DNA from 3 places in the Variovorax sp. RA8 genome. Region 2 is predicted to be linked to each of the others. Evidence: predicted binding sites of a transcription regulator. Region 2 holds the regulator's gene; each other region holds the start of a gene.
The links. The regulator FNR, encoded in region 2, switches genes on or off when oxygen is low (the NO sensors DNR and NnrR bind a similar motif). The targets are predictions, from matches to a motif close to TTGATNNNNATCAA.

Region 1: E5P3_RS12130 (ribonucleotide reductase subunit alpha) is a predicted target of FNR. The motif match lies at 4,420-4,433, and genes of this name have one in related genera.
Region 3: oxc (oxalyl-CoA decarboxylase) is a predicted target of FNR. The motif match lies at 3,415-3,428, and genes of this name have one in related genera.

The regions. Positions count from the first base shown of each region.
Region 1 covers NZ_LR594662.1:2,557,639-2,567,784, reverse strand. Annotated here, with positions in the region: gene E5P3_RS12155 (universal stress protein) at 1-492, opposite strand, end outside; gene acs (acetate--CoA ligase) at 506-2,482, opposite strand; gene E5P3_RS12145 (group III truncated hemoglobin) at 2,772-3,170, shown strand; gene E5P3_RS12140 (hemerythrin domain-containing protein) at 3,211-3,861, shown strand; gene E5P3_RS12135 (hypothetical protein) at 3,954-4,379, shown strand; gene E5P3_RS12130 (ribonucleotide reductase subunit alpha) at 4,594-4,998, shown strand; gene E5P3_RS12125 (peptidylprolyl isomerase) at 5,024-5,851, opposite strand; gene narI (respiratory nitrate reductase subunit gamma) at 5,870-6,601, opposite strand; gene narJ (nitrate reductase molybdenum cofactor assembly chaperone) at 6,598-7,293, opposite strand; gene narH (nitrate reductase subunit beta) at 7,296-8,828, opposite strand; gene E5P3_RS12105 (nitrate reductase subunit alpha) at 8,825-10,146, opposite strand, start outside.
Region 2 covers NZ_LR594662.1:1,384,842-1,394,987, reverse strand. Annotated here, with positions in the region: gene E5P3_RS06685 (bifunctional acetate--CoA ligase family protein/GNAT family N-acetyltransferase) at 1-535, shown strand, start outside; gene E5P3_RS06680 (sulfite exporter TauE/SafE family protein) at 565-1,278, opposite strand; gene hemN (oxygen-independent coproporphyrinogen III oxidase) at 1,281-2,699, opposite strand; gene fnr (fumarate/nitrate reduction transcriptional regulator Fnr) at 2,820-3,536, shown strand; gene E5P3_RS06665 (hypothetical protein) at 3,517-3,762, opposite strand; gene E5P3_RS06660 (FixH family protein) at 3,768-4,028, opposite strand; gene ccoG (cytochrome c oxidase accessory protein CcoG) at 4,061-5,506, opposite strand; gene ccoP (cytochrome-c oxidase, cbb3-type subunit III) at 5,514-6,428, opposite strand; gene E5P3_RS06645 (cbb3-type cytochrome oxidase subunit 3) at 6,438-6,575, opposite strand; gene ccoO (cytochrome-c oxidase, cbb3-type subunit II) at 6,586-7,212, opposite strand; gene ccoN (cytochrome-c oxidase, cbb3-type subunit I) at 7,224-8,663, opposite strand; gene ccoS (cbb3-type cytochrome oxidase assembly protein CcoS) at 8,729-8,866, opposite strand; gene E5P3_RS06625 (heavy metal translocating P-type ATPase) at 8,866-10,146, opposite strand, start outside.
Region 3 covers NZ_LR594662.1:6,115,610-6,125,755, forward strand. Annotated here, with positions in the region: gene E5P3_RS29120 (PAS domain-containing protein) at 1-135, opposite strand, end outside; gene frc (formyl-CoA transferase) at 266-1,528, opposite strand; gene oxc (oxalyl-CoA decarboxylase) at 1,554-3,341, opposite strand; gene E5P3_RS29135 (Crp/Fnr family transcriptional regulator) at 3,495-4,103, shown strand; gene E5P3_RS29140 (cytidylate kinase family protein) at 4,105-4,941, opposite strand; gene E5P3_RS29145 (tripartite tricarboxylate transporter permease) at 4,955-6,484, opposite strand; gene E5P3_RS29150 (tripartite tricarboxylate transporter TctB family protein) at 6,506-7,027, opposite strand; gene E5P3_RS29155 (Bug family tripartite tricarboxylate transporter substrate binding protein) at 7,126-8,154, opposite strand; gene E5P3_RS29160 (hypothetical protein) at 8,389-8,625, shown strand; gene E5P3_RS29165 (hypothetical protein) at 8,628-8,954, opposite strand; gene E5P3_RS29170 (hypothetical protein) at 9,024-9,194, opposite strand; gene dbpA (ATP-dependent RNA helicase DbpA) at 9,229-10,146, opposite strand, start outside.

The DNA.
Region 1 (10,146 bases), 1.2 Mb from region 2:
AACGACCGCCGGCTCGGCTGCCGCACCGCTGCCTTCCGCCTCGCGCTGGCCGGCATTGACGAGCAGCACCGGAATCGGCGCCATGCGCAACACCTGCTCGGCGTCGCTCCCCAGGAACGCCCGCGCAACGCCATGGCGGCCGTGCGTGCCGATCACGATGAGATCCGCGTTCCAGACCTTTGCCTGGTCGACCACGATCTCGGAGACCCGGCCCGCGACCGACGTGAAGAGCGCGCTCTCCGCATCGATGCCGGCGCGCTGTGCACGCTCCCTCCCCTGCTCGAGAATCTTCCTGCCCGCCTCCGCCATCAGCGGCACCACGTCACCGCTGTAGGTGGCGAAGGTCTCGAACCCCGTCACGTACTTCAACTCGTCCACCACGTGAACGAGCCGGAGCTTCGCGCCGGTGAGCTTGGACAGCCGAAGTGCTTCGTCCAGGCCTCGCAGCGAGGTGGCACTGCCGTCGATGGGAACAAGTATGCGTTGATACATGAGGTGGCTCCCTTCAGTGCGCCTCTGACAGCTGATCCAGGATGGCCGGGTTCTCCAGCGTCGAGATGTCCTGCGTAATGGCTTCGCCTTTCGCGACGGAGCGCAGCAGGCGGCGCATGATCTTGCCGCTGCGCGTCTTGGGCAGGTTGTCGGCAAAGCGGATGTCCTTCGGCTTCGCAATCGGGCCGATCTCCTTGCCGATCCAGCTGCGCAGTTCGGCGGCCAGCTTGCGAGCTTCCTCGCCCGTCGGCCGGGACCGCTTGAGCACGACGAAGGCGCAGATCGCCTCGCCGCTGGTTTCATCCGGCCGGCCGACCACCGCCGCCTCGGCCACGAGGTCGGTGCAGGCCACCAGCGCGGATTCGATCTCCATGGTCCCCATGCGATGGCCGCTCACGTTCAGGACATCGTCGATGCGACCGCCGATGGTGAAGTAGCCTGTCTCGGCGTCGCGCGCCGCGCCGTCCCCTGCCAGGTAATAGCCACGCAGCTCTGCCGGAAAGTAGCTCGACCGGTAGCGCGCATCGTCGCCCCAGATGGTGCGGATCATCCCGGGCCAGGGCTTCTTGATCACGAGGATGCCGCTCTGCCCATTCGGCAGGTCGTCGCCGGTCTCGTCGACGATCGCGGCCATGATGCCGGGGAACGGCAAGGTACAGGAGCCTGGCACCAGGTCGGTTGCGCCGGGCAGCGGCGTGATCATGTGGCCGCCGGTTTCCGTCTGCCACCAGGTGTCGACGATCGGGCAGCGCCCGCCGCCGACATGCTTGTGATACCACTCCCATGCTGCCGGATTGATAGGCTCGCCCACCGAGCCGAGGATGCGCAGGCTCGACAGGTCGAAGCGGCTTGGATGCACCTCGGCATGGCCCTCGGCGGCCTTGATCAACGAACGGATGGCGGTCGGCGCGGTGTAGAACACCGTCACCTTGTGCTTCTCGATCATCCTCCAGAAGCGGGCCGCATCGGGATACGTCGGGACGCCCTCGAACACCACCTGGGTCGCGCCCAGCGCGAGCGGCCCGTAGGCGATGTAGCTGTGGCCGGTGACCCAGCCGATGTCGGCCGTGCACCAGAAGACGTCGTCGTCATGCAGGTCGAAGGTCCACTTGGCCGTGGCTGCAACCTGCACCAGGTAGCCGCCGCTGCTGTGCTGCACGCCCTTCGGCTTGCCGGTGGACCCGGAGGTGTAGAGCAGGAACAGCGGATGCTCGGCGCCAACCCATTCGGGTTCACAGGTCTCCGGCTGAACCTGCGTGAGCTCGTGCATCCAATGGTCATGCGGTTGCCACGCGACGGCGCCACCGGTGCGGCGGTAGACAACGACGCTGCGCACGGCCTCGCAGCCGCCGAGTGCCAGCGCCTCATCGACCAGCGCCTTCAAGGGCAGCGTCTTGCCGCCGCGCACCTGCTCGTCGGCCGTGATGACGGCAACGGCGCCGGTGTCGGCGATCCGGTCGCGCAGGGAATGCGCCGAGAAGCCGCCGAACACCACCGAGTGCACCGCGCCCAGGCGCGCACAGGCCTGCATCGCCACCACGGCTTCGACCGACATCGACATGTAGATCGCCACGCGATCGCCCTTGCCGATGCCCAGCGCCTTGAGCCCATTGGCCATGCGGCAGGTCTGCGACAGCAGTTGCGCGTAGGTGGTGCGGGTCACCTTGCCGTCGTCGGCCTCGAAGATGATCGCGACCTTGTCGCCCCGGCCGGCGGCGACCTGCCGGTCCAGGCAGTTGTAGGAGACGTTCAAGGTGCCGTCCTCGAACCACTTGTACATGGGCGCGTGAGCGGTGTTGAGCACCTTCTCGAACGGTGTCTTCCATTCCACGAACTCGCGCGCCAGGCGCGCCCAGTAGCCTTCGTAGTCGGCCTCGGCCTCGGCCGCCAGCGCGTCGTAGGCGGCGCGTCCGGCCACATGGGCCGAGCGGGCCAGGCCCTCCGGCGGAGGATAGTGTTTCGGGGTCTGCGCGTTGTCCGGTGATGTCATGCCTTGGTCTCCTGTACGTCCCGATGGTCGGCGACTCCACATCGGCGGACCTTGCGCTAGCGCAAATGTCTTGCCGGCAGGTGGTCGCATTCGAGGGCGCGCGGCGTGCCAGGCCTGTGCGAACCTTCTGTCGCGGCCAAACGCAAGGAGCTTGTTTCAGATCAAGGAAGCGGCGATCGGCCCGCGCTAGGCTTCCAGTGCGGTTCGAAGTGGAATGCCAGGAGACAAAAGGAGATGCGGGATGTTCGCGCAGCAAATGCCCACCGGCGCGCAGCTTGGGCGGCCCCACATGCCAAGTCCTGACCTTTGTACCGAGGAAGAGGTCGTGTCGCTGGTCCACGCCTTTTATTCGAAGGTGCGCAACGACGAGCTGCTCGCCCCGATCTTCGAGTCGCGCATCGCCGACTGGGATCCACACCTGGCCAAGATGGTCGACTTCTGGTCGTCCGCCCTCAGAGGCACGGCCCGCTACAGGGGAACGCCCATGCCCAGGCATGTGGCATTGCCGGGGCTCACCCCGACGCTGTTCCACCGCTGGCTCGCCCTTTTCCACGAGACCACCCGGGCCTTGGAGAACGAAGCGCTGCGGCAACGCGCCGACGACCTCGCGCATCGCATCGCCGGCAGCCTCTGGTATGGCTATCAGGCGCGGCATGGCGCGCCGGCCGACGCAAGGCAGTCCCCCTGAACAGGCGGAAGCAGCCGGGGGTAGAAGGGAAGATCAGCCCATGACGCATCCCAGCCTGGCCATCATCTGCCACGAACATCGGGCGCTCTCGGCCATGCTGCGCTCGATCATGCTGCTCCTGCGCGAGCATCGGCGGCGCAATACCCTGCCCGACTTCGATGCCCTGCAGGCCATGCTGTTCTATATGGACGAATTCCCGGAGAAGCTGCACCATCCCAAGGAGAGCCGCCTGCTCTTTGCCAAGCTCCGTGGACGCGATGCGCGCATCGACGCGGTGCTCGACCGCCTTGACCGCGACCATGCACATGGCGAGCAGGCCATCCGTGAGCTCGAACACGCGCTGCTCGGATTCCGCATCATGAGCGGCACCGGCCAGTGCGAAGCGCGCCGGCGCCACTTCGAGGCCTTGATGAAGCAGTACGCCCACTTCTATCTCGATCACATGCATATCGAGGAGACCGAGATCCTGCCGCTGGCCCAGGCGGTGCTCGACGCCGACGAATGGGCCGACCTCGATGCAGCGTTCCTGCTCAACCGCGACCCGCTGGCGGGCTACGAGGCGGACGAGGCGTACCGGCCCCTCTTCAGGAAGATCGTCGGCGCACTGCAGCATTCCGGCAGTGTCGGCTCGGCGCTCGAAGCCTTTGCCGGCGCCGCCATACCGAACGACACACGCCACCCGCTTCCATGAGGAGTCCTGTTTGCCATCGACGGCAGTTCGACGACCAATCAGCGGCAGCGTCGGGTGCCGTCTCTTGAACCACACACATGACAGGAATGACCATGCCATCGACCACACATGCGGCAGCCGATGCCGCTGCATCGCTGCTTGCCATCGCTGTATCTGCCAACGGGCGGATCGATCCGCGTGAGGTGGCGGAACTCGACCGGCTCGGCGCCTACCAAAGATTGGGGGTTCATCGGGACGACTTCCTGACGCGGGCCGAGGCGGCGCTGGAGGAGATCGGGCGCCCCTTGAGCCAGACGCAATGGCTGCGCTCGAGTGATCGGTGCCTGATGCTGGCTTTGCAGCAGGCGGTGGTGGATCCCGAACTGCGCCTGCTGGTATGCCGCCTGGCTGCGGCCGTGATCACGGCCGATGGCCGGGTTACCGATGATGAACGCCAGATCTACGCATGGTTGCTGGGCCAATGGGGTGTGACGCAAACCATGGTCACGCACGCCATCATGCGCGATCGGTGGCACTGACAGCGGGGGAATCTCGATCACATGCACCTTCGACGCAGTGTCGATGAAGGTCAAACTTGCGCTTCGGTCAAAGACCTGGGCCATGCCTTCGCCACGCTTGAGGAAACTCAAGCCAATCGCCCGGCGCAAGGTCACACTACCCGGATCGACCGTCCTGCACGGCACCCCGCCCGCTGGCAAGCGGCCCGCTTCGTTCCTGCACCGAGAAACCGACATGTCCATTTCAAGCTTCGACGATCTGCTGCGCGCCGCGCGCGAGATGACGCAGGCGCAGCGCCTGCTCTTCGTCTTCACGGCCGCCGGCGTGCCCGAGGACGCCACACCTGCGCAGCACGAGCGCTACCAATCGGGCCAGGGCGGCACGCTGACGCCCCTGATGTGCGTCGACAAGACGCCCGACGAGGTCGTCTCCTTCGACGCCCTGCGGGACGAGGCACGACAATTCGGCCAGCTGTGGGACATCGTGTTCGTTGCCGCGATGTCCGGCAGCGCGAGCCGCAGCCCGACCAGCGAACAGGCCGAAGCGCCGCTGCGGCGCATGGTCGAATCGATCAAGTCCGGCGATGTGGCCGGCCTCGTCCCCTTCGACAGCGAAGGCCAGCCAGTGCAGATCGGCTGACGCCCTCTGGCAGCCCCACGCGCGGTTACTGAACCAGCGGCGTCTGCGCCGCATCGAGGTCCACGCCCTCGACCACGGCCTGTCCCGCCAGCAGCTGGAGGCACTGCCGAAGCGCCGTCACATACGCCTGCTGGCGCAGTGCCATCGCGACCGCGCCGCGCACCGACTCGAAGGACTGCGGCTCGCCGCCCTCGCGCTCGAGAACTTCCACCACGTGCAAGCCGAACCGGCTGTGGACCAGGCGCGGCAGCACGCCGACCTCGACCTGGCCGAAGATCTCCCGGGCGAACTCGGGCGCGCAGTCGGCCGGGGTCAGCCATCCGAGCTCGCCGCCTTCGACGCCGCTGGGACAGTTGGACAGCTCGCGGGCGGCCTGCTCGAAGCCGGCGCTTGCGCCGCCACCCGCCTTGCCGTCGTGGCAGCGGACATCGAGCAGGCAGGCCTCTGCGCGATTGCGCAGTGCCACCACGTCCATGCCCGGTGTGACTGCGAACAGGACGTGCCGCGCCCGCACGCGCTGCCCCGTCCGATAGCGGGCCGGGTGCGCCGCATGATGGCGCCGGCAGGCCTCCTCGGACGGCTCGGGCAACTGAAGTTCGCGCTCCAGCCACGCATCGATGGCCTGCGAGGCGGCTTCGCTGAGCACGCCGTCGCCGGCCGCTGCATCCGTGGGTGCCAGCAGACCCGCGTGGATCGCGGCCTGCCGCAGCAGCTCGGAGCACGCGCGCTGGCGCAGTTCCTCCGTCGTCAAGGCCTCGGCCTCGGCGTGGAGTGCGACGCCATTGACCCGCGCCACCGGCGCTGCCATCGCCTGCGGCGCCGCGGCGGCCGGATCGAGAGGTTGGACATTCATGAGGGTTCTCTCCTTGTTTCAGACGGCCCCGGGTTCGCGTGGCTGGTTGTGGCCGGCCGGAACGTTCAGCCGGCGGCTGCGCACGACCTGGTGCGGCCGGAACAGGAACCGGATGGTCCCGAAGCCGCTCCACACGTGCACCAGCCGGCTGAACGGGAACAGCAGGAAGATGGTCATGCCGAGCACGATGTGGACCTGGTACGGCCAGGCCAGGGCGGCCAGTGCGGTGGCATCGACCGGACGCAGGGTGACGATGCGCTGCGCCCAGTCCGCCAGGATCAGCATCACGCTGCCGTCTGCGTGCTGCACCGAGTACGGCAGCGTGATCAGCCCCACGACGAGCTGGACCCAAAGCACCACCAGCACCGCGATGTCCGTCGGATGGCTGGTGAGGCGGATGCGCGGATCGAACACGCGCCGGTACAGCAGCAGCGACAGGCCGACGAAGCACAGCGCGCCGGCGATGCCGCCGGCCACGACGGCCATCATCTGCTTGGTCGCAGCGCTCATGAAGATGCCGTAGACGCTGTGCGGCGTGAACAGCCCGACCATGTGCCCGAAGAACAGGAACAGCACGCCGAAGTGGAACAGGTTGCTGCCCCAGCGCAGGGTGCCGGCCCGCAGCATCTGCGAGGAGTCGCTCTTCCAGCTGTACTGGCTCTGGTCGAAGCGGATCAGGCTGCCGAGCACGAACACCATGAAGCAGACATACGGATAGACCTGGAAGAGAAAGCCATACACGCCTTTCATGACGATGCTCCTTGTGTGACGTTGCTCTTGCGCACGATCCGGATGGGTTGCGGCTGGCCGGGGCTGGCCTGCCCCTTGGACGAACAGCCATCGAAGGCGGGGGGTTCGGCCCAGCTCTCGTCGAGCGCCTCGTCGGCGGGCGGCTTGACCGGCTGCGCCTTCTCCCCGGCCAGCTCGAGCAGCGCGCCGAGCACGCTGGCGTAGGGGCTCTCGCGGTGCTGGAGGGCACCGAAGATGGCATTCAGGATGTGCGCCATCTCGCCCAGGAAAGCCCGCGCCTCGCGCACCGGCTGCGTGGAGACGAATTCCAGTACCGCGGGCAGGTAGTCGGGGAGCTCGCCCTCGGCCAGGAACAGGCCGGCCTTCTCGTAGGTCTGCCCGAGGTCGATCATGGCCGGCCCGCGCTCGCGCGAGTCGCCGTGCACATGCTCGAACAGGTGCAGGGAGGTGCCGCGGCCCCGGTCGAAGAGCTCGACGTAGTCGGCTTCCGCCTCCAGGGGTTCGGCGCGCCACAGCATGTCCATCAGCCCCTCGAGCTCGGCCAGCCGCGACGGTGACAGGGCATGCTCGCTGCGAAGCAGTTCGCCCATCTCCGGCAGATGGCTGCGCATGCCTGCGTCGGGATAGCCGAGCACGGCGGAGAGGATGCGCAGGGTCTTCGTGAACGGACGTTGCGAGTTCAGCGTGAACATGCTCAGACCTCCGCCCGGATGGGGATCGTGCGCTTCTTCTCGCTGCCGAACAGGCTCGCCTCGCTGGTGCCTTCCGAGCATCCGTTGCCGAAGGTGAAGCCGCAGCCGCCGCGCACGTTGAAGGTGTTCTCCGCGTACTCGCGGTGAGTCGAGGGGATCACGAAGCGGTCTTCGTAGTTGGCGATCGCCATCACCTGGTACATCTCCTCGACCTCCGCCTGGCTCATGCCCACCTGTGCGAGCACATCGTGGTTGATGCGCCCGTCGACATGCTTCTCGCGCTGGTAGGCGCGCATGGCCAGCATGCGCTCGAGCGCCCGCACGACCGGCACGGTGTCTCCGGCGGTCAGCAGGTTGGCCAGGTAGTTGACGGGGATGCGAAGCTGGTTGACGTCAGGGATCTCGCCGTTGCTGCCCACGTGCCCCGCGTTGGCAGCGGCGCTGATGGGCGACAGCGGCGGCACGTACCAGACCATCGGCAGCGTGCGGTACTCGGGGTGCAGCGGCAGGGCCACTTTCCATTGGACCGCCATCTTGTAGACCGGGCTGGTGCGCGCCGCTTCCATCCACTTGTCGGGAATGCCGTCGAGGCGTGCCTGGGCGATGACCTTGGGATCGTTCGGATCGAGAAAGATGTCGAGCTGTGCCTTGTACAGGTCGCGGTCGTGCTCGACGCTCGCGGCCTCCTGGATCCGGTCCGCGTCATAAAGGAGCACGCCCAGGTAGCGAATCCGGCCGACGCAGGTCTCGCTGCACACGGTCGGCTGGCCCGCCTCGATGCGCGGGTAGCAGAAGATGCACTTCTCGGCCTTGCCGCTCTTCCAGTTGTAGTAGATCTTCTTGTACGGGCAGCCGCTCACGCACATGCGCCAGCCGCGGCACTTGTCCTGGTCGATCAGAACGATGCCGTCCTCCTCGCGCTTGTAGATCGAGCCGGACGGGCACGACGCCACGCACGCCGGGTTCAGGCAGTGCTCGCACAGCCGCGGCAGATACATCATGAAGGTGTTCTCGAACTGGCCGAGCATGTCCTTCTGCATCTGGTCGAATCCATCCAGGTTCTTGTCCTTGCTGCGACCGGAGAATTCGCCGCCGAGGATCTCTTCCCAGTTCGGGCCCCAGACGATCTTCTCCATCTGCTTGCCTGTGATCAGGCTGCGCGGACGCGCCGTGGGCGTCGCCTTCATCTCCGGCGCCGATTGCAGGTGGCCGTAGTCGAAGGTAAAGGGCTCGTAGTAGTCGTCGATCTCGGGCAGGTTCGGGTTGGCGAAGATGCGCATCAGCAGCTTCCATTTCGCGCCCTGCCGCAGCTCGGTCGCGCCGTTGGCCTTGCGCACCCAGCCGCCGTTCCACTTGCCCTGGTTTTCCCATTCCTTCGGGTAGCCGATGCCGGGCTTGGTCTCGACGTTGTTGAACCAGGCGTACTCCATGCCGGGGCGGCTGGTCCAGACGTTCTTGCAGGTCACGGAACAGGTGTGGCAGCCGATGCACTTGTCGAGGTTGAGCACCATGGCAATCTGCGCGCGGATCTTCATGCGACTTCTCCTTCGGCCTGCACGGGGCGAATCAGCTCGTCGGCGACCGGCGTGTCGAGCCAGTCGATCCTGTTCATCTTGCGCACCACGACGAACTCGTCGCGGTTGGTGCCGATGGTCCCGTAGTAGTTGAAGCCGTAGCTCAGCTGCGCGTAGCCCCCGATCATGTGGGTGGGCTTGAGGACGATTCGCGTCACCGAGTTGTGGATGCCGCCGCGCGCGCCGGTGATCTCGGAGCCCGGCGTGTTGATGATCTTCTCCTGGGCGTGGTACATCATCACCATCCCCGGCTTGACGCGCTGGCTCACCACCGCACGCGCCGCGATGGCGCCGTTCACGTTGAACAGCTCGATCCAGTCGTTGTCGACGATGCCGGCGCGCTTCGCATCGTCCTCGCTGATCCACACACAGGGCCCGCCGCGGCTGAGCGTGAGCATCAGCAGGTTGTCGGTGTAGGTCGAGTGGATGCCCCATTTCTGGTGCGGGGTGATGAAGTTCAGCGCGATCTCGGGGTTGCCGTTCGGCTTGACGCCCAGGACCCCCGCAGTGGTCTTCAGGTCGACCGGCGGGCGGTAGGTGGCAAAGCCCTCCCCGAAGGCGATCATCCACGGATGGTCCAGGTAGAACTGCTGCCGCCCGGTCAGGGTGCGCCAAGGTATCAGCTCGTGGACGTTGGTGTAGCCGGCGTTGTACGAAACGGTCTCGCTCTCGATGCCGCTCCAGGTCGGCGAGCTGATGATCTTGCGCGGCTGCGCCTGGATGTCGCGGAAGCGGATCTTCTCGTCCTCGCGGTGGATCGCCAGGTGCGTGTGGTCGCGGCCGGTCTGCTTGCCCAGCGCCTCCCAGGCCTTCACGGCCACCTGGCCGTTGGTCTCGGGCGCCAGCATCAGCACCACCTCGGCGGCGTCGATGTCGCTCTCGATCTTCGGCATCCCGCAGGTCACGCCGGGCTCGGTGACGAAGCCGGAGAGCTCGCCGAGCTGCTTCACCTCGGACTGCGTGTTCCAGCCGATGCCCTTGCCGCCGTTGCCGGCCTTGCCCATCAGCGGACCCAGGGCGGTGAAGCGCTTGAAGACGTTCGGGTAGTCGCGCTCGACCACCTGCATGTTGGGCGCGGTCTTGCCCGGCACCAGCTCGCATTCGCCACGCTTCCAGTCCCGAACCTCGAAGGGCTGGGCCAGTTCGGCAGGGCTGTCATGCATCAGGGGCGTCAGCACCAGCTCGCGCTCGACGCCGAGGTGGCCGACGCAGACCTCGCTGAACTTCCTGGCAAAGCCCTTGTAGATGTCCCAGTCGCTGCGCGATTGCCAGGCCGGGT
Region 2 (10,146 bases):
CCGTGAGATCACGATACGGCCGATCCGTCCCGAGGACGAGGCGCAGCACCGGCGCTTCCTGGAACGGCTCGACCCGGAGGACATCCGCATGCGCATCTTCCAGACGCGGCGCGAGCTGCCGCGCAGCGAACTCGCGCGGCTCACCCAGATCGACTACGACCGGGAGATGGCGTTCATTGCCGAAGCCGTCGATGCGCAGGGCGTGCGCGAGACGCTGGGCGTGGCCCGCACCGTGAGCGACCCCGACCGCGTGGAGGCCGAGTTCGCCATCATCGTGCGCTCCGACCTCAAGGGCGCGGGGCTCGGCAGGCTGTTGTTCCAGCAGTTGATCGAGCATGCCAGGCGTTGCGGGACGGGCCGTCTCGCGGGCCTCGTGCTGCGCGAGAACAGCCGGATGCTGAATCTGTGTCGCGACATGGGCTTCGAAGCCGATCCGGCGGAACCGCCCGGCTCGGGCGTGCGGCGCATGGTCAAGACCTTGAACGGCCTTGCCGACAATCCCGGGTCCGACGCAGGCGCACCCGCCCGCGCTTGAATGCACATGCCGATGAGCGCCCTCTCCCGTCAGCGGCACCAGATGTCGATCTGGTGACGCAGGTCGATCCACAGCGCCTGAGTCGCCACCGCTGCCAGCAGGCCACCGGCCAACCGCGTTCCCCATTCCTTGCGCGCCATGCCGGCGCCTGACTGCAGGCGCTGCCACAGCCAAGGCGCCAGCACCAGGGACACGCTGCTCCCGACGGCGAAGAGCGCCATCGTGAGCGCGCCCTGCGCCGGCCCGTTGGCCAGGCCCGCAAGCATCAGTGCCGAGTACAGCAGGCCGCATGGCATGCAGACCCAGAGCGCCCCCGTCGCGAGCACCCCCGTCAATGAACCGGTGACCGACCGCAGCCGTGCCGCAAGCGCGCGCCCGATGCGGTGCGCCCAGACCGGCTGCCGCCCGAGCGCTGCGAGCGCCAACCCCCAGGCCAGCACGAGCACGTGCAGCAGCACCCATGCAGGACGCAGCGCGGCGACCTGTTCGCTCGCAAATGCCAGGCTCTGCATCGCCGCCGCAGCCAGCGCGCCACCGGCCGCATAGCCTGCGATCCGGCCCGCATGAAAAGCGACGGACGCGGAGACAGCCGGTGGCCTCCCCGCGAGCGTCGCCGCGCCCCCCTGCGCAGGCGCGCGCACGATCCGGATCACGCCGGAGCATGCGGCACTGCACATGGCGACGCAATGCGGCCCGCCGACCAATCCCATCAGGAGCGCGGTGCTGGCCAGCGCAGCCTGCATGGTCAGACAATGCGCGAGAAGCGCGTTCGGTTGCGGTCGGCCTGCAGATAGCGATCGAAGACCATCGCGACGGCGCGCACGAAGAACCAGCCCATCGGCGTGACCTCGATCTCATGGTCGCGCAGGTGCACGAGGCCCTGCGCCGCGAGCGGCGCGAGCGCCACGAGCTCGCTGGCGAAATAGCGCTTGAAGTCGACCAGGTGGGCCAGTCCGATCGATTCATAGTCCACATGCCCCTGGCACATCAGCGCCATGATCACCGCGCGCCTCAGGACGTCGTCGCGCGTGAGCGCCAGGCCGCGCACGACCGGCAGGCGACCCTGGTCCAGGAGGTCGTAGTACTCCTCCAGCGTCTTGGCGTTCTGGCTGTAGGTGGCGCCGACCCGGCCGATGGCCGACACGCCCAGCGCCACGAGATCACACTCGGGCTGGGTGCTGTAGCCCTGGAAGTTCCGGTGCAGGCGTCCCTGCCGCTTGGCGATTGCGAGCGGGTCTTCGGGCAAGGCGAAGTGGTCCATGCCGATGTAGACGTAACCGGCCGCGGTGAGCGTGGCGATCGAACGCGACAGCATCTCCACCTTGGTCCTGGCGTCGGGGAGTTCGTCGGCGGCGATGCGTCGCTGCGGCTTGAAGCGCGCCGGCAGATGTGCATAGGCGTAGAGGGCGATGCGGTCGGGCCGCAGCTCGCAGACCTGCGCCAGCGTGCGGTCGAAGGATCCGGTGCTCTGGCGCGGCAGCCCGTAGATGAGGTCGATGTTGATCGACCCGAAGCCGAGTCCGCGTGCGCTCGCCACCAGGTCGAACACCTGCCCTGCCGGCTGGATGCGGTGCACGGCCTTCTGCACGTCGGGGTCGAAGTCCTGAACGCCGAAACTCAGGCGATCGAAACCCATCTCGGCCAGGCTCGCGAGTCGATGGCCATCGACCGTGCGTGGATCGATCTCGATCGACTGCTCGCGCTCCGGCGGCAACGTGAACGCGTCCCCGAGCATGGACAGCAGCTCGCGCAAACCCCCGTCGTGCAGGAAGGTCGGCGTGCCGCCCCCCAGGTGCAGCTGGGTGACAACCGCGCCGCGGCCGAGCTGCGCGGCCTGCAGCGCCACCTCGCGCGCCAGATAGCCGAGGTACTCGCGCCCGCGGCTCTTGTGCCGGGTGACGATCTTGTTGCAGGCACAGTAGTAGCAAAGCGATTCACAGAACGGAATGTGCACGTACACAGAAAGCGGCCGGCCATGCGCGCCGAGCTCGCTGCGCTGCCGCAGCGTCTGGGCGTAGTCGTCGGCCGTGAACGCCTCGACGAAACGGTCCGCCGTGGGATAGGACGTATAGCGCGGCCCTGGCACGTCGAAACGCCGCAGCAGACCCGCCGACGGCAGGACGAGCGATGAACCGGCAGGCGCGGCGGCAAGGGATGAGTTCATTGCGGTAGATATGGGAGGCACCGGCCCACTATGCAGGCAGGCCGCCCCGTCATCCTTGATGTGCATCAAGCCTCGGCTGTGCGCGGCGCCTGAGAATCGCTGCGAACCCCGACGCCATCAATGAAAGCCGAACACATCAAGGTCGCCTGCTCGAGCTGCAACCTGCGCGAGCTCTGCATGCCTGCGGGCCTGGAGCCGAGCGAACTGAAGCGCATCGACGAGATCGTGGCCACGCGGCGCAAGGTCCGGCGCCGCGAGGCACTTTTTCGCAACGGCGAGCCCTTCACCTCGCTCTACGCGATTCGCACCGGCGTCTTCAAGACCCGCGTGGCGACCGAGGATGGCCGCGACCAGGTCACCGGCTTCCAGATGGCCGGCGAGATCATCGGGCTGGACGGCATCGTCAACAACCAGCACACCTGCGACGCGATCGCGCTCGAGGATGCCGAAGTCTGCGTGATGCCCTTCCATCGCATCGAGCAGCTCTCGCGCGAGGTTCCCTCCCTGCAGCGCCACGTGCACCAGATCATGAGCCGCGAGATCGTGCGCGAGCACGGCGTGATGCTGCTCCTGGGCAGCATGCGGGCCGAGGAACGCCTCGCGGTCTTTCTCCTGAACCTTGTCCAGCGGCTGCACGCGCGCGGATTCTCCCGGTCCGAGTTCGTACTTCGCATGACGCGCGAGGAGATCGGCAGCTACATCGGGCTCACGCTCGAGACGGTGAGCCGGACGCTGTCGAAGTTCATGGAAGACGGCATCGTCGAGGTGGAGAAGCGCAAGCTGCGCATCGTCGACGCCGATGCACTGCAGCGCATCGTCAATCCGCCGGGCGGTTGAGCTCGTCCGCGCGCTTGGTGAGCAGCAGCGTGAGCGCGCTCGAGCCGGTCGCCAGCACCCAGAAGATGAAGAAGCCGGCCGCATAGACAGCCTGCCGGGACAAGCCGATATCCTCGCCGCCCCAATGGAGGTCGCTGGGGTCGACCAGCGCGAAAACCAGCAGTTCGGCAACGCTCGCCAGCAGGAAGGCCGGCCAGAGGATCGACATCCAGTCGTGGGACTTCATGATCTTCAACGCCTCGGTGCGGGCAGATCCGCGTCCGGCGTGGCCGCATGGTTGCGCCCTGCCAGCGCAGGCATCAGGTTCTTGGCGGCGAGCTCCTTGTTGATCTCGGCACCCCGGCGGTAGTAGTCCGGCGCCACCACCGGATCGGGCGTGCGCAGCGCGAGCCAGAGCGTCACGAAGCTGGCGACGATGACCACGGCGGGCCCGGCTATCACCATCCACAGCAGCGGGAACTGCCACCAGGGTTCGCTCTTCGGAGCAGTCATCGCGCAATCGTCCATCTCGTCTCCTTTGGAACTCAACGGGGCACCATGAAGGTGGCCTTCTCCGACACCTGCGCGCTGCCCTCGACGGAGCGCACGTCGAGATGGACGACGTGGGACCCTGCGGCGGCGCTGCCGTACGGAACCTGCAGGCGTACCGCGACCCAGCGCGACTGCGCAGGACCGACCTCGAGCGGCTCGGCCGGCGATACGCTGAGACCTTCGAGGCCCCTGGCTTCGATGCGGTAGCGCTGCGGCTGCTCGGTCGCGTTCATGATCTGCAGGCGGTAGACGTTCTCGAGCTGGCCGCCCTCGGCGATGCGCGCGAGCGATGCCCGGTCCCGCACCACATCGACCTTCAGCGGCGTGCGGGCCACCAGGCTCGCCAGCAGACCGATCGTCAGTGCGGCAAGCAGGCCGGTGTAGATCAGCACCCGCGGGCGCAGCACGCGGCGCAGCACCTGCCTGGGCGTCCAATGGCCGGCCATGCCGTTCTGGGTCGCATAGCGGATCAACCCGCGTGGTGTCTTCATCTTGTCCATCACGGTGTTGCAGGCATCCACGCACAGCCCGCAGCCGATGCACTCGTACTGCAGCCCCTTGCGGATGTCGATCCCGGTCGGACAGACCTGCACGCACAATGAACAGTCGATGCAGTCGCCAAGGCCCTGTGCGCGCGCGTTGCTGCCCTTGGCATGCACGCCGCGTGGCTCGCCCCTCTCGTTGTCGTAGCTCACGATGAGCGTATCCCGGTCGAACATGGCGCTCTGGAAGCGTGCGTAGGGACACATGTACATGCAGACCTGCTCGCGCATGAAGCCCGCGTTGCCGTAGGTCGCAAAGCCGTAGAAGAAGACCCAGAACACTTCCCACGAGCTCATGCGGGTCTGCAGGAATTCCAGGCCCAGCTCCCGGATCGGCGTGAAGTACCCGACGAAGGTGAAGCCGGTCCACAGCGCAATGCCGAGCCACACGATGTGCTTGAACCACTTCTTGACCAGCTTCTCGAGCGAGAAGTCGCCCTCATCCAGGCGCATGCGGGCGATGCGGTTGCCTTCGATCTTCTGCTCGACCCACATGAAGATCTCGGAGTAGACCGTTTGCGGGCAGGCGTAGCCGCACCACAGCCGCCCCGCCACCGCGGTAAAGAGGAAGAGCGAGAGCGCCGAGATCACCAGCAACCCGGTCAGGTAGATGAGGTCCTGCGGGTACAGCACCAGCCCGAGGATGTAGAAGCGTCGCGCGCCCAGGTCGAACAGCACTGCCTGGCGCTGCCCCCACTCGATCCAGGGCAGGCCATAGAAGACGAGCTGCGTGAGGAACACCATCGCCCAGCGCCAGCGCGCGAAGATGCCGCTCACCGTACGGGGGTACACCTTCTGGTGCGCGACGAAGAGTCCACCATCCTTCTCGGCGGTGGCGATCGGAATCACCCGCCGCGCGGGCCTGGCCGATGCGGAAGCGGAAGCGGCATCCTTCATGACCGGCCTAGGGAGCCACGACCGGCTTGTTCGACAGGCCCCAGACGTAGGAGGCCAGCACATGGATCTGCGCCTCTGTCAGGCGCCCCTGCTGCGCCGGCATCTGGTTGGTCTTGCCGGTGTTGATGATCGAGATGATGGCTTCCTGGCCGTATCCATGCAGCCAGATCCGGTCGGCAAGATTGGGGGCGCCTATCGCCGGGTTGCCCGCTCCCGCGACGCCGTGACAGGCCGCGCAGGCGCTGAACTTGCTCTTGCCCAGCCCGGCGCGGACCGAATCATGCGGGCTGCCGGAAAGGCTCAGCACGTAGTTGGCGACGTTCTTGACGTCCTCCGGGGTGCCGACCGCCTCGGCCATCGGTGGCATGACGCCGGTGCGCCCCTGGGTGATCGACGCCTTGATCTTGTCGGGCGTGCCGCCGTGCAGCCAGTCACCGTCGGCCAGGTTGGGGAAGCCCTTGCTGCCGCGCGCATCCGAGCCGTGGCACTGCGCGCAGTTGTTCAGGAACAGGCGCTCGCCGATCGCCAGCGCGGCCGGCTCGCCCGCCACGCGCTCGACCGGCATGGCCGCGTAGGCGGCGTAGACGGGCTCGAGCTCGCGCTTGGCCTTGGCAAGGTCCTTCGCATACTCGTTCTCGGTACTCCAGGCGAGTTCGCCCCTGTAGCTGCCCAGGCCCGGATAGGCAACCAGGTAGACCAGGCCGAAGATGATGGTGATCACGAAAAGGCCGATCCACCAGCGCGGCATCGGATTGTTGGCCTCGCGCAGGTCCTCGTCCCACACATGGCCGGTCGTTTGATCGGGCCCGCCCGGGACTTTCGTCCTGGCCACCAGCCACAGCAGCAGTGCGCACAGCGCAATGCTGCCGAGCGTGGCCACGGCCACGTAGGTCGACCAGAAGTCACTGAAAAAATCGCTCATGGGGTTCTCTCAGTCCTGTTCGAACGGCAATTGGGCTGCATCCTCGAAAGCCTCCGCCCTGCGGCGCGAGAAGGCCCACACGAGGATGCCGATGAAGGTGGCGAAGGAGGCCAGCGTGGCCGCGATTCGCAAGACGGTGATGTCCATTGCCTGCTCCTTACTTGAGCGCGAGGCCGAGCGACTGGAGATAGGCGACCAGCGCGTCCATCTCGGTCTTGCCCTTCACATCGGCCGCCGCCTTGGCGAGCTGCTCGTCGGTGAAGGGCACGCCGACGCGGCGCAGGGCCCGCATGTGCGTGGCCGCCTCGGCACCATCCAGCGGCGCCTTCTCGAGCCAGGCGTAGGCCGGCATGTTCGATTCGGGCACCACGTCGCGCGGGTTGACCAGGTGGATGCGGTGCCACTCGTCGCTGTACTTCCCGCCGACGCGCTGCAGGTCGGGGCCGGTGCGCTTGCTGCCCCACTGGAACGGGTGGTCGTAGACGAACTCGCCGGCCACGGAGTAGTGGCCGTAGCGCAGCGTCTCGGCGCGGAACGGCCGGATCATCTGCGAGTGGCAGTTGTAGCAGCCCTCGCGCACATAGACGTCGCGGCCCAGCACCTGCAACGAAGTCGGCGGCTGCATGCCCGTCACCGCTTCGGTCGTCGACTTCTGGAAGAAGAGCGGCACGATCTCCACCAGGCCGCCGACGGCGACGACCAGCAGGATCAGCACGATCATCAGGAAGTTGTTGGTCTCGATCTTCTCGTGCGAGAAGCCGGACTTGGGTTCGTTCGAGTTCATGTTCTTCTTCCTCACGCGTGGGCGGCTGCCGGCAGCGGAATCGATGCGGGTGCCGAGCGCCCTGCGATGACGGTCATCCAGACGTTCCATGCCATGACCAGCATGCCGCCCAGGTAGAGCAGGCCGCCAATCAGGCGCACCACGTAGTAGGGAAAGGTGGCCTTCACGCCCTCGACGAAGGTGTAGGTGAGCGTGCCGTCCGTATTGACGGAACGCCACATCAGGCCCTGCATGACGCCGGCGATCCACATGGCGGCGATGTAGAGCACGATGCCGATCGTGGACATCCAGAAGTGCAGCTCGATGGCCTTGACGCTGTGCATCTCGGTGCGGCTGTACATCCGCGGGATCAGGTAGTAGAGCGAACCCATCGAGATCAGCCCCACCCAGCCGAGCGCGCCGGCATGCACGTGGCCCACGGTCCAGTCGGTGTAATGGGAGAGCGCGTTGACCGTCTTGATCGACATCATCGGCCCCTCGAAGGTCGCCATGCCGTAGAACGACAGCGCCACGATCAGGAAGCGCAGGATCGGATCGGTGCGCAGCTTGTGCCAGGCGCCCGAAAGGGTCATGACGCCGTTGATCATTCCACCCCAGCTCGGTGCCAGCAGGATCAGCGAGAACACCATGCCGATCGACTGGGTCCAGTCCGGCAACGCGGTGTAGTGCAGGTGGTGCGGCCCCGCCCACATGTAGGTGAAGATCAGCGCCCAGAAGTGCACGATCGAGAGCCGGTACGAATACACCGGCCGGCCGGCCTGCTTGGGGATGTAGTAATACATCATCCCGAGGAAGCCGGCCGTGAGGAAGAAGCCGACGGCGTTGTGGCCGTACCACCACTGCACCATCGCGTCCTGCACGCCGGCATAGGCCGAGTAGCTCTTCATCCAGCCGGCAGGGATCGCGGCGCTGTTGACGATGTGCAGCAGCGCAACGGCGATGATGAAGGAGCCGTAGAACCAGTTGGCCACGTAGATGTGGCGCACCTTGCGGATGCCGATCGTTCCGAAGAACACGACGGCATAGGCCACCCAGACCAGTGCGATCAGGATGTCGATCGGCCATTCGAGCTCCGCGTATTCCTTGCCGCTCGTGTAGCCCATGGGCAGGCTGACGGCGGCGGCGACGATCACGGCCTGCCAGCCCCAGAAGACGAACGAGGCCAGCGCCGGCGCGAAGAGGCGAACCTGGCACGTGCGCTGCACCACGTGGAAGCTGGTCGCCATCAGCGCGCAGCCGCCGAAGGCGAAGATCACCGCATTGGTGTGCAGCGGCCGCAAGCGGCCGTAGCTGAGCCACGAAATGCCGAAGTTGAGCTCGGGCCATGCCAGCTGCGACGCGATGATCACGCCGACGAGCATGCCGACCACGCCCCACACGACCGACATCAGGGCGAACTGCCGCACGACGGTGTCGCTGTAGACCGCTGCGGGAGGATTGGATACTTGCATCTTCTGGCCTTCTCGTGAACTGCAGCGAGTGTCCCGGCGAGCGCTGTACCGCTGTTTGATGCAAATCAATCGTTGCGCAGAATCCGCTCGCCCTCGCCCTCGACGTCGTCGAATTGACCACGCTCGATGGCCCACCAGAGCCCGCCCAGAATCACCAGGACGAGCACGACGGAAAAAGGAATCAGGAGAAAGAGGATGTCCATCAGCGCACGGCCTCGGCAGGGCGCGCCAGGCGCGCGGCGTTGAGCACCACGAGCAGCGAGCTCGCCGCCATGCCCAAGCCAGCGAGCCAGGCCGGCAGCCAGCCCGCGACAGCCAGCGGCACGCACAACGCGTTGTAGCCCGCAGCCCACCCCAGGTTCTGCCGCACGATGCGCAAGGTGCGGCGCGCCTGGGCGATCGATTGCGCAATGGCGTCGAGCGAGCCGCCCAGCACGACGAAGTCCGCCCTCGCCTGCGCCAACGGCACTGCGTTGCCGAACGCGAAGGAGGCGTGTGCATGCGCGAGCACCGGACCGTCGTTGAGCCCGTCGCCCACCATCGCGACATGTCGGCCCTGGGCCTGGAGCTGCTGCAGGAAGTCCAACTTCTGCTCCGGCGTGCAGTCACCTCGCGCGTGCCGGATGCCCGCGCGGCCGGCGAGCTCGCGCGCCACGGCCTCCCGGTCGCCCGAGAGAAGATGGACCGAGAGACCCTGCGCCTCGAGCGCGGCGACGGCGGCAGCGGCGTCGGGACGCAGGTCCTCGACCAGGACGAAGCTGGCGATCCAGCCTTGCCCGTCGCTCAGATGGACCTGCGCGGTTTCCACCTGCAGTGCCGCTACGCCGCAGAACGCTGCCGAGCCCATGCGCACGCGACGCGTGGCCTCGCCGCTGCCTTCCTTGCGGCGCACCCGCCCTTCGAGGCCAAGCCCCGCATGCTCTGTCAACTGAAGGAGCTCCCAGGCAGGCGGTGACCGAAACTGCGCGGCCCAGGCGTTCGCAAGTGCCCGGGCGGCCGGATGCAGCGACTGCGCCGCGAGCGCGGCCCCCAGTTCGACGGCGTCGCCCGGGCGCATGCCTTTCCTGCAATAGACCCGTTCGAGACGGGGAACATCTCGCGTGAGCGTGCCGGTCTTGTCGAAGAGCACGGTATCTACTGCAGCGAGCGCCTCCAGGGCTTGCAGGTTGCGCACCATCACGCCGCGGCGCGCCAGCCGGCCTGCGCTTGCGAGCATGGCGGCGGGCGTCGCCAGGGACAGCGCACAGGGGCAGGTCACGATCAGCACCGAGACGGCGACCATCAGCGCCTTGCCGGGGTCGATCGGCCACCAGAACGCTGCGGCCAACGAGGCTGCGGCCAGGACCGCCAGCATGAAGGGCCGCGCTGCCCGGTCGGCCAGCCGCGCGAGACGGGGCTTCTGCACCGAGGCGCTCTCCATCAACGCAACGATCTGCGCGAAGCGCGTGCCCGGCCCCAGCGCCTCGACCTGCATCTGCACCGT
Region 3 (10,146 bases), 4.7 Mb from region 2:
CGCCTCGGCCTCGGTGAAGCCGAAGATGCGCTCGGCGGCCCGGTTCCAGAGCACGATCGCGCCCTCGGCATCGCAGGCCATGATGGCATCGCCGGCGCCTTCGACGAGCTGCTTCAGATCGATGTTTGATTGCAAGCGTATCTCCGGGATGTGAAGCGGACCTATTCCAGGAACACCGCGGAACCGGCTTTGCCGGGCCGCTGGTGTTGCCCCCGGTGAGGGGGTGGCGACCACAGGAAGTGGGCCAACCTGGGGGAGAGCGTTATTAGATTGCCTTGGCTTCGCGCAGATTCGCGATCTGCTCCTTCGAGTATCCCAGCTCGGCCAGCACCTCCTCGCTGTGCTCGCCCAGCAGCGGCGACGGGGTGATCTCCGGCTTCAGGTCGGAGAACTTGATCGGGCTGCCGACGGTGAAATAGTTGCCGCGCTCCTTGTGGCCCTTCACCTCAACGATCGAGCCGCTCTTGCGCAGCGATTCGTCGTGCAGCAGCTCCTTCATGGTCAGCACCGGGGAGCAGGGGATGTCGAACTTGCGCAGGATGTCCACCGCCTCGAACTTCGTCTTGTCGGCCAGCCAGTCCTCGATGGTCGCGAAGATCGCGGTGATGTGCGGCTGGCGTGCCTTGGCCGTCATGTAGTCGGGGTCGGTCTTCCACTCGGGCTTGCCGATGGCATCGCAGATCGGAGCCCAGGCGTGGCCCTGCACCGTGAAGTAGATGTACGCGTTGGGGTCGGTTTCCCAGCCCTTGCACTTGAGCACCCAGCCCGGCTGGCCCCCGCCGCCGGCATTGCCGCCCCGCGGCACGACGTCGCTGAAGGTGCCGTGCGGGTACTGCGGGTACTCCTCGAGATAGCCGAGCCGGTCCAGGCGCAGCTGGTCGCGCATCTTCACGCGGCAGAGGTTCAGCACGGCGTCTTGCATCGCGCAGGCCACGCGCTGGCCCTTGCCGGTCTGCTGGCGGCCGATGATGGCGGTCAGGATGCCGATCGCCAGGTGCATGCCGGTGTTGCTGTCGCCCAGGGCGGCGGCGCTCACGGTCGGCGGGCCGTCCCAGAAGCCGGTGGTCGATGCCGCGCCGCCGGCGCACTGCGCGACGTTCTCGTACACCTTCAGGTCGTCATAGTGGTGGCCGTCGCTGAAGCCCTTGACCGAGGCGACGATCATCTTGGGATTGAGCTCCTGGATGCGCTCCCAGGTGAAGCCCATGCGGTCGAGCGCGCCGGGGCCGAAGTTCTCGACCAGCACGTCGGATTCGCGGATCAGCTTCTCCAGCACGACCTTGCCCTCCGGCTGCTTGGTGTCCAGCGTCAGCGAGCGCTTGTTGCTGTTGAGCATGGTGAAGTACAGCGCATCGACATCCGGAATGTCGCGCAGCTGCGTGCGCGTGACGTCGCCGGAGCCCGGGCGCTCGACCTTGATGACGTCGGCCCCGAACCAGGCCAGCATCTGAGTACACGCGGGCCCGGCCTGGACATGGGTGAAGTCGATGATCTTGATGCCGTTGAGGGGTTTGTTGTTGCTGCTCATGTGATAGCTCCTGTGTTGCCTGGGATTACTTCTTCTTCGCCGCGCTCGGGTTGAGACTGGTGATGCGGCCGCTTTCGGTGCCGGCGGTCTCGTCGATCACGGCGTTGATCAGGGTCGGGCGGCCGGAGGCGACGGCCTCGCTCAGGGCCTTCTGCAGCTCTTCCGCAGTGGTGGCGTGCACGCCGACGCCGCCGAAGGCCTCCATCAGCTTGTCGTAGCGCGCGTCCTTGACGAACACGGTCGGCGCCACGTCGGCGGTGCCGCTGGTGTTCACGTCGGTGCCGCGGTAGACGCCGTTGTTGTTGAAGACGACGACGCAGACCGGCAGGTTGTAGCGGCAGATGGTCTCGACCTCCATGCCGCTGAAGCCGAAGGCGCTGTCGCCCTCGATGGCGATCACCGGCTTGCCGGTGACCACGGCCGCGGCGACGGCAAAGCCCATGCCGATACCCATGATTCCCCACGTGCCGACGTCGAGGCGTTTGCGCGGCTCGTACATGTCGACGATGCTGCGTGCGAAGTCCAGCGTGTTGGCGCCCTCGTTGACGACGATCGCATCGGGCCGCGCCTTCACCTGGTCGCGGATCACGCTGAGCGCGCTCTGGAAGTTCATCGGCGAGGGCCGCGCGGCCAGCGTGGCCGCCATCTTCGAGAGGTTCTTGTCCTTGCGCTCGGCGATGCCGCCGGTCCAATCGGCCGGGGGCTTGGCCCAATTGCCGTCGATGCCCGCGAGCAGCGCCGACACGCAGGAGCCGATGTCGCCGATCACGGGCGCAGCGATCGCGACGTTGCTGTCGATCTCGGTCGGCGCGATGTCGATCTGGATGAACTGCTTGGCGCCCTTGTCCTGGCCCCAGGTCTTGCCCTTGCCGTGCGACAGCAGCCAGTTGAGGCGCGCGCCGACCAGCATCACCACGTCGGCTTCCTGCAGCACGTAGGAGCGCGCGGCGGCGGCCGATTGCGCATGGGTGTCGGGCAGCAGGCCCTTGGCCATCGACATCGGCAGGTAGGGGATGCCGGTCTTCTCGACCAGCGCGCGGATGTCGACGTCGGCCTGCGCATAGGCCGCCCCCTTGCCCAGCAGGATCAGCGGCCGCTTGGCGCCCTTGAGCAGATCGAGCGCGCGCTTCACCGCGTCGGGCGCGGGGATCTGGCGCGGCGCCGGGTCAACCACCTTGATCAGCGACTTTCGGCCGGCCTCGGCATCCAGGGTCTGCGCGAACAGCTTGGCCGGCAGGTCCAGGTACACGCCGCCCGGGCGGCCCGAGAGGGCCGAACGGATCGCCCGCGCGATGCCGACACCGATGTCCTCGGCGTGCAGCACGCGAAAGGCAGCCTTGCACAGCGGCTTGGCGATCGCGAGCTGGTCCATCTCCTCGTAGTCACCCTGCTGCAGGTCGACGATCTCGCGCTCGCTGGAGCCGCTGATCAGGATCATCGGGAAGCAGTTGGTGGTGGCGTTGGCCAACGCCGTGAGGCCGTTGAGGAAGCCGGGCGCCGACACCGTGAGGCAGATGCCGGGCTTCTGCGTCAGGAAGCCGGCGGCCGCGGCGGCGTTGCCGGCATGCTGCTCGTGGCGAAAGGAGATCACCCGCATGCCCTCGGCCTGCGCCATGCGCGTGAGGTCGGTGATCGGGATGCCGGGCAGGCCGAAGATCGTGTCGATGTCGTTCAGCTTCAGCGCATCGATTACCAGGTGGAAGCCGTCGGTCGTCTCGCGGGCCGGCGCGTCGTCCGTCATGTTCTTGAGGGCCCGCGCGACCAGCTCGTCGGCGGTCGAGTCGGCCTGCTTGGCGGTGCTGACTGAGGACATGTCTCTCCTTGTGCTTGGGTATGAATGGCCAGGGGCCGAGCCACGACTATGATTCGAGGCCAAGCTGCAGCCGTTGACCTTGGTCAACTTTCCGGAAAACGACACCGGCTCGATGAACCGGCGGTCGTCGCGATATCGAGCAAGACGGGACCCATGACCCTGTTGGAAAACCACCCGGAGAAAAACATCATTCGTGCCCAACTCCGGCAGAACATCCTTCTCAAGGAACTGAGCGAGGGTGACCGCGCCGAGCTGGAGTCCCACCTTGCCGTGGTGGACGGAAACAAGGGCGACTTCCTGCTGCACCAGGGCGTGCGCGAGATGGAGCAGTACTTCATCCTCGACGGCATCCTCAAGCGGGTGGTGAGCAATCCGGCGGGCAAGGAAATGATCCTGCGCTTCGCCGACGAGAACGACATGGAGACCAGCTACGCCGCCCTGCGGCTGGGCACGCCGACGCCGTACGGCATCGTCTGCGTGACCAAGGCGCGGGTTGCCAGCCTGCCGCTGAAGGAGTGGATTGCCTTTCTCAACCGCCACCCCGACACGAAGGAGCTGTTCGAGTTCAGCGTGATGCGCGGGATGAGCGAGATCATGGCGCACACCATCACGCTGCACCTGCTGGACGCGCCGGGCCGCGTGCACCGCTTCATGCGCAAGCATCCGGAACTGGTGGATCGGATTCCGAGCAAGGAACTGGCCTCCTATCTCAATCTGTCGGCGGAGACGCTCAGCCGGTTGAAGAAGCGCGGAAAGATCTGACTCAGGTCTGCTTGGCCGAGGCGAAGCGGCGCGTGCCGGTCATCAGTCGCAGTTCGTTGGTCACGCCCGAGACACCAGGCACCGCGATGGCCACGTGCTCGGCCTGCTCGCGCTCCTCGGCGTCGAGGACGATGCCGCGCAGCTTCACATCGCCCTGCTTGGCCTGGATGGTGATGCTGATGTCGCGCGTCTCCTCGTGCTCCTTGAGCGCCGCGCGCACGCGCGCCTCGAGTGCCATGTTGGCCAGCAGGGCGCGCGACTCGGATGTCTCGGCGAATTCCGGGCGTTGCGTCATCAGGCGGATCAGCTCCACGCAGCTGTCGACCGAGACGCGATCGGTGTTGAGCACCAGGTCGTAGAGCACCGGGTCGCCCCAGGTCACGCCGAACTGCTCGTGCATGCGCGAGGCGTGCGCGTGGTCGCTGCGCCGGATCTCGGCCTCGGCGAACTCGGCATCATCGGTGCCGAGGTGGGCCATCAGCCACTCGATGCGCTTCCTGAGCGAGCGCGTGACGCGCACGCACAGCACATGCGGCACCGGCCGCAGCAGGCAGGTGGCACCCCAGCCGCGCAGCACCACGTTACCGCCGTCTGCCAGCGAGAACACTTCTTCCGCCGTATAGAGCGCGACGCTGCGGCGGTCGGTGGTCAGGCGCTCCACCAGGCCGGCCTTGCCGTCGCGCAGCCGGCCGATCAGGCTGGTCGACACCTGCGCCCTGTCGGCCACGCGCTCGATGGCCTCGTGGCGCATGACGGCCAGTCCGAGCGCGCCGGCGAGCTGCAGCGACACGTCCTTGGCGAGGGAACCCATTTCCTGGGTCATTGCGATGACGGGCATGCGGCCTCCTCGATCAGTCCACCGGCCGTTCGGCGGCGAACTCGTCAGGCTTTTTTGGCTTGATCATCGCCAGCACTTTCGAGATCAGCGGCCAGAAGAGCATGGTCAGCGCCAGCGTGGTGATGCTGCCCACCAGCGGGTTCGACCACATGATGCCGACCTCTCCCTGCGAGACCAGCATGGCTTGGCGGAAGGAGTCCTCGGCCTTGTCGCCGAGCACCAGCGCGAGCACCAGCGGCGCGAGCGGGAAGTCGAGCTTCTTGAAGATGTAGCCCACCACGCCGAAGCCGAGCATGAACCAGATGTCGAGCATCGCGTTGTGCACGGTGTAGGCGCCGATCGCGCAGATCACGATGATCACCGGCGCGATGATCGAGAAGGGAATGCGCAGGATCGAGGCGAACAGCGGCACCGTGCTCAGCACTACGATCAGCCCGACGACGTTGCCCAGGTACATGCTGGCGATCAGGCCCCACACGAAGTCCTTCTGCTCGACGAAGAGCAGTGGGCCCGGCTGCAGGCCCCAGATCAGCAGGCCGCCCAGCAGCACCGCCGCGGTGGGCGAACCGGGGATGCCCAGCGCCAGCATCGGCAGCAGGGCGCTGGTGCCGGCGGCATGCGCCGCGGTCTCGGGCGCGACCACGCCCTCCATCTCGCCGGTGCCGAACTTGGGCCCCCGCTTCGACATCTTCTTGGCCAGGCCGTAGCTCATGAAGGAGGCCGGCGTAGCACCACCGGGCGTGATGCCCATCCAGATGCCGATCAGGGAGCTGCGCAGCGAGGTGACCCAGTACTGCGGCAGCTGCTTCCAGGTCTGCAGCACCACCTTGGGATCGATCTTGGCGCTCTTGCCGGAGAACTTCAGCCCCTCCTCCATCGACAGCAGGATCTCGCCGATGCCGAACAGGCCGATGACCGCGATCAGGAAGTCGAAGCCGCGCATCAGCTCCGGCTGGCCGAAGGTCAGGCGCAGTTGCCCGGTCACGGTGTCCATGCCGACGCTGGCGAGCGCGAAGCCGAGGGCCATCGATGCCAGGATCTTGAAGGGCGAGCCCTTGCCCATGCCGACGAAGCTGCAGAAGGTCAGCAGGTAGACGGCGAAGAACTCCGGCGAGCCGAACTTGAGCGCGAACTTGGCCACCAGCGGCGCCAGGAAGGTGATCATCACCACCGCCAGGAAGGCACCGACGAAGGACGAGGTGAAGGCGGTGGTGAGCGCCGCGCCCGCCTTCCCTTGCTGGGCCATCGGGTAGCCGTCGAAGGTGGTGGCCACCGACCAGGGCTCGCCGGGGATGTTGAAGAGCACGGAGGTGATCGCCCCGCCGAACAGCGCACCCCAGTAGATGCAGGACAGCATGATGATGGCCGAGGTCGGCGACATCGTGAAGGTGAGGGGCAGCAGGATCGCCACGCCGTTGGCGCCGCCCAGCCCGGGCAGCACGCCGATCAACACACCCAGGATGATCCCGACGAACATCAGGACGATGTTCATGGGGGTCAGGATCACGGCGAAGCCCTGCATCAGGGCGCTGATTTCATCCATTTCGGGTTCGCTCCGTGAGGTTCAATAACCGAGAAAGCGAAGCGGATCGAGCGAGCCCTTGAACAGCGGCACCTTGAACCAGACTTCGAACATGAGAAAGAAGAGCGCGTTGACGGCGAACGCGATAACCGAGCTCTTCACCCAGGAGTACTTGCCCAGCACCACCATGAAGAGCGCGATGTAGACGGCCGAGGCGACATACAGGCCCAGCAAGGTGACGGCCAGCACGTAGACGGTGGCCGGCACCAGCACCGACAGCACGCGCTTGAGTTGCTCCGAATCGACGAAGACCTCGGTGTTCCTGTTCTTGCCGAGGAGCGCCTGGTAGAGGATGCCGGCGCCGGAGACCACGATGATCACCCCTATGTAGAACGGGAAGTAGCCAGCCCCAGGACCGTCGGAGGTCCAGCCCGCGCCGAGGCGGCGGCTCTCGAAGACCACGCCCAGGCCGACGATCAGCAAGACCGCTGCCACTACCGCTTCGACGATGTGGGTGCGCACGCCGATGCGCACCGGGTTCTCGGAATTTTCGTTGTGCTCCATGGAGCCCCCGTCGTGTGTGTCGAGAAAGATCGGAGGCGGAATTCCCGCCCTCCACCCGGCCGCGCAGGCGCGCGGCGCTCTGCCGCTCTGTTTACCGGCTACTTGGCGCTGGCGGCGATGAAGCCGGCGTCAGTCATCAGCGTGCGATGCGTGGCCTCGGCGGAGGCGAGCCACTTCGCGAATGGCTCGCCGGTCATGAAGGTCGGGTTGAAGGCCCCCTTCTCCATGTACTCCTTCCATTCCGGCGTGGCTGCCACCTTGGTCAGCAAGTCGACATAGAAGGCCAACTGGTCGGGCGTCACGCCTGCCGGCATGAAGATGCCGCGCAGCATCGTGTAGTTGGTGGGCACGCCGGCTTCCTTGCAGGTCGGGATGTCGTTCCACGACTGCGTGTCGGTGACCTTGGTCTTGAAGGGCATGCGCTCGTCGTCGAACACGCACAGCGCGCGCAGCTTGCCGGCGCGCCACTGTGCGACCGCCTCGATCGGGTTGTTGACGGTGGAGTTCACATGGCCGCCCACCAGCTGCACCGCCACCTCGCCGCCGCCCTTGAAGGGCACGTAGATGAACTTGGTACCGGTGGCCTTTTCCAGCGCGACCGTGATGATCTGGTCTTCCTGCTTGGAGCCGGTGCCGGCCATCTTGAACTTGTTCGGGCCCGCCGCCTTGACCGCCGCGATGTACTCGCTGGCATTCTTGTAAGGCTGCTCGGCGTTGGTCCAGAGCACGAACTGGTCGAGCGCCAGCATCGCCACCGGCGTCATGTCCTTGTAGTTGAACGGCACGCCGGTGGCCATGGGCGTGGTGAACAGGTTCGACAGCGAGATGATGATCTTGTGCGGGTCGCCTTTCGCCTCCTTGACCGCGAGGAAACCTTCGGCACCGGCGCCGCCCGACTTGTTGACGACGATCAGCGGCTCCTTCATCAACTTGTACTTGATGACGATGCCCTGCAGCAGGCGCGCCATCTGGTCGGCGCCGCCGCCGGTGCCGGCCGGGATCACGAACTCCACCGGCTTCGTCGGTTCCCATGCCAGTGCGGGCGTGGCGCCGGCGAGTGCGAGAAGGGCTGCGGCAAGCGCCTTGGTGCCATGGGTCCGGGCGCGCGAAATGATGCTGTCGATCATGTTGTCTCCTGTTGAAGCTGCGCTCTTCTTGAATGGAATCGCAGTGGAAATCCCAGTGCGGCAATGCTGCGCGCCAGCCGCAAAAGGCAGCTTGACCATGGTCAACTTTTCTGAGATTCCGTATTCGGGTTACCCCGCGAGTGGGCGCGCGAAGAGGCGTGCACCGAAGTCGCAGGCGAATTGCGGGTAAACCCTTAAAATCGGCACATCCACCCGCAACCCAGGAGTTCCCGCATGTCAGCCCTTGACCGCTCGTCAGGCTCGCGCGCATCCGGCGGCTTGATCGGCGCGTTCAAGGCCTTGGCCGACGAAGCCGGCGCGCTGCTCGATGCCTTGTTCAGCCCCGGCAGGATCATCGAAGAAGTCGAAGAGATGCGCGCGCTGCACCAGCGCGCGAACGGCCTCGAGGCCACCGACCCGCAGCGCGCCGCAGTGTTGCGCTGGCACGCCTCGCGCGTCGGGCTGCGCTAAGTTCAGCGGCCGGTGGGCGGCTGCTCGAAGGCCTCGCCGTTCCAGCCGAGCAGTTCCGCCAGCCGCCGGACGATCCAGCGGGCTTCGGCCGCGGAGACGCCAGCCTCGGGCGTGCTCAGCCCATCATGGATGCGTATGAGAATCTCCGCTTCCGACGGCACCTCGACATGGTGCAGCACCTGCGCGTGCGAGACGAGGTGGTTGGCGAGATCCTCGCAGACTTCGTAGCGCGCCCGCACGGTGGCGATGGGTTCGGCCAACCGCTGCCGCCCGTCGGTGTAGAGCGCGAAGAAGGAAGGCGGGATGTAGATCTGGTAGTCGTCGGACATGTACTGGCGCCCCAAGAAAAACGCGCCCGGAGGCGCGTCGTTCGTGCGGGAGAAGGAAGCAGGTCGGGCTCAGCCGCCCTTCTTGGCCCGCTTGCCCGGGTTCTTCTTGCTGCGGGTCGCAGTGCCGCGCTCCAGGCTCACCTTCTGGCCTCCGCCCATCCTGGGCAGGGTGTAGCCGGACGCTGGAACGGGCTTGGGGGTGGCCTTGCGGTCGGCCTCGGTGCGGATCTTCTGGGTCATGGAAGGCTCGGTCAAAAAAGAAGGAAGGGCGACATTAGGCCACATCGAGCAGCCGCACCTTGACGGAGCGGCCCTTGACGCGACCCGTCGAAAGCTTGTGCGCGGCCTCGCGTGCGATGCGCCGATCGACCGCGACGTAGGTCGAGAATTCGTTGATGCTGATCTTGCCGACCTGATCGCGCGTGAAGCCGGCCTCGCCGGTCAGCGCACCCAGCACATCGCCGGCGCGGATCTTGTCCTTGCGGCCGCCGGTGATCTGCAGCGTGGCCATGGGCGGCTGTAGCGGGCCTTCGGCATCGCTCGTGGCGGCGGCCAGCTCGGCCAGCGGATGCCACTCGGAAGCGCGGCCCTGGAGCTGCTCGATCTTGCCGACGCGGCCCATCTCGTCGAGGCTGGCCAGGTTGAGCGCCAGGCCTTCGGCGCCGGCGCGGCCGGTGCGGCCGATGCGGTGGACATGGACCTCGGCGTCGGGGGTCACGTCGACGTTGATCACGGCCTCCAGCTGCGCGATGTCGAGCCCGCGCGCCGCCACGTCGGTGGCGACCAGCACGGAGCAGCTGCGGTTGGCGAACTGCACCAGCACCTGGTCGCGCTCGCGCTGCTCGAGCTCGCCGAACAGGGCGAGCGCGCTGAAGCCCTGGGCCTGGAGCACCTGCGCCAGGTCGCGGCACTGCTGCTTGGTGTTGCAAAAGGCCAGCGTGCTCTGCGGGCGGAAACTGTTCAGCAGCAGGCCTACGGCATGCAGCCGCTCGCTGTCGTCCACCTCGTACCAGCGCTGGCGGATCTTGCTTTCTTCATGCTGCGTCGTCGCCACCGCGATCTGCTGCGGGTTCTTCATGAACTGCGCGGCGAGCTTGGCGATGCCCTCGGGATAGGTGGCGGAGAACAGCAGGGTCTGGCGCTCCTTCGGGCATTGGCGCGCGACCGTCGCGATGTCGTCGAGGAAGCCCAT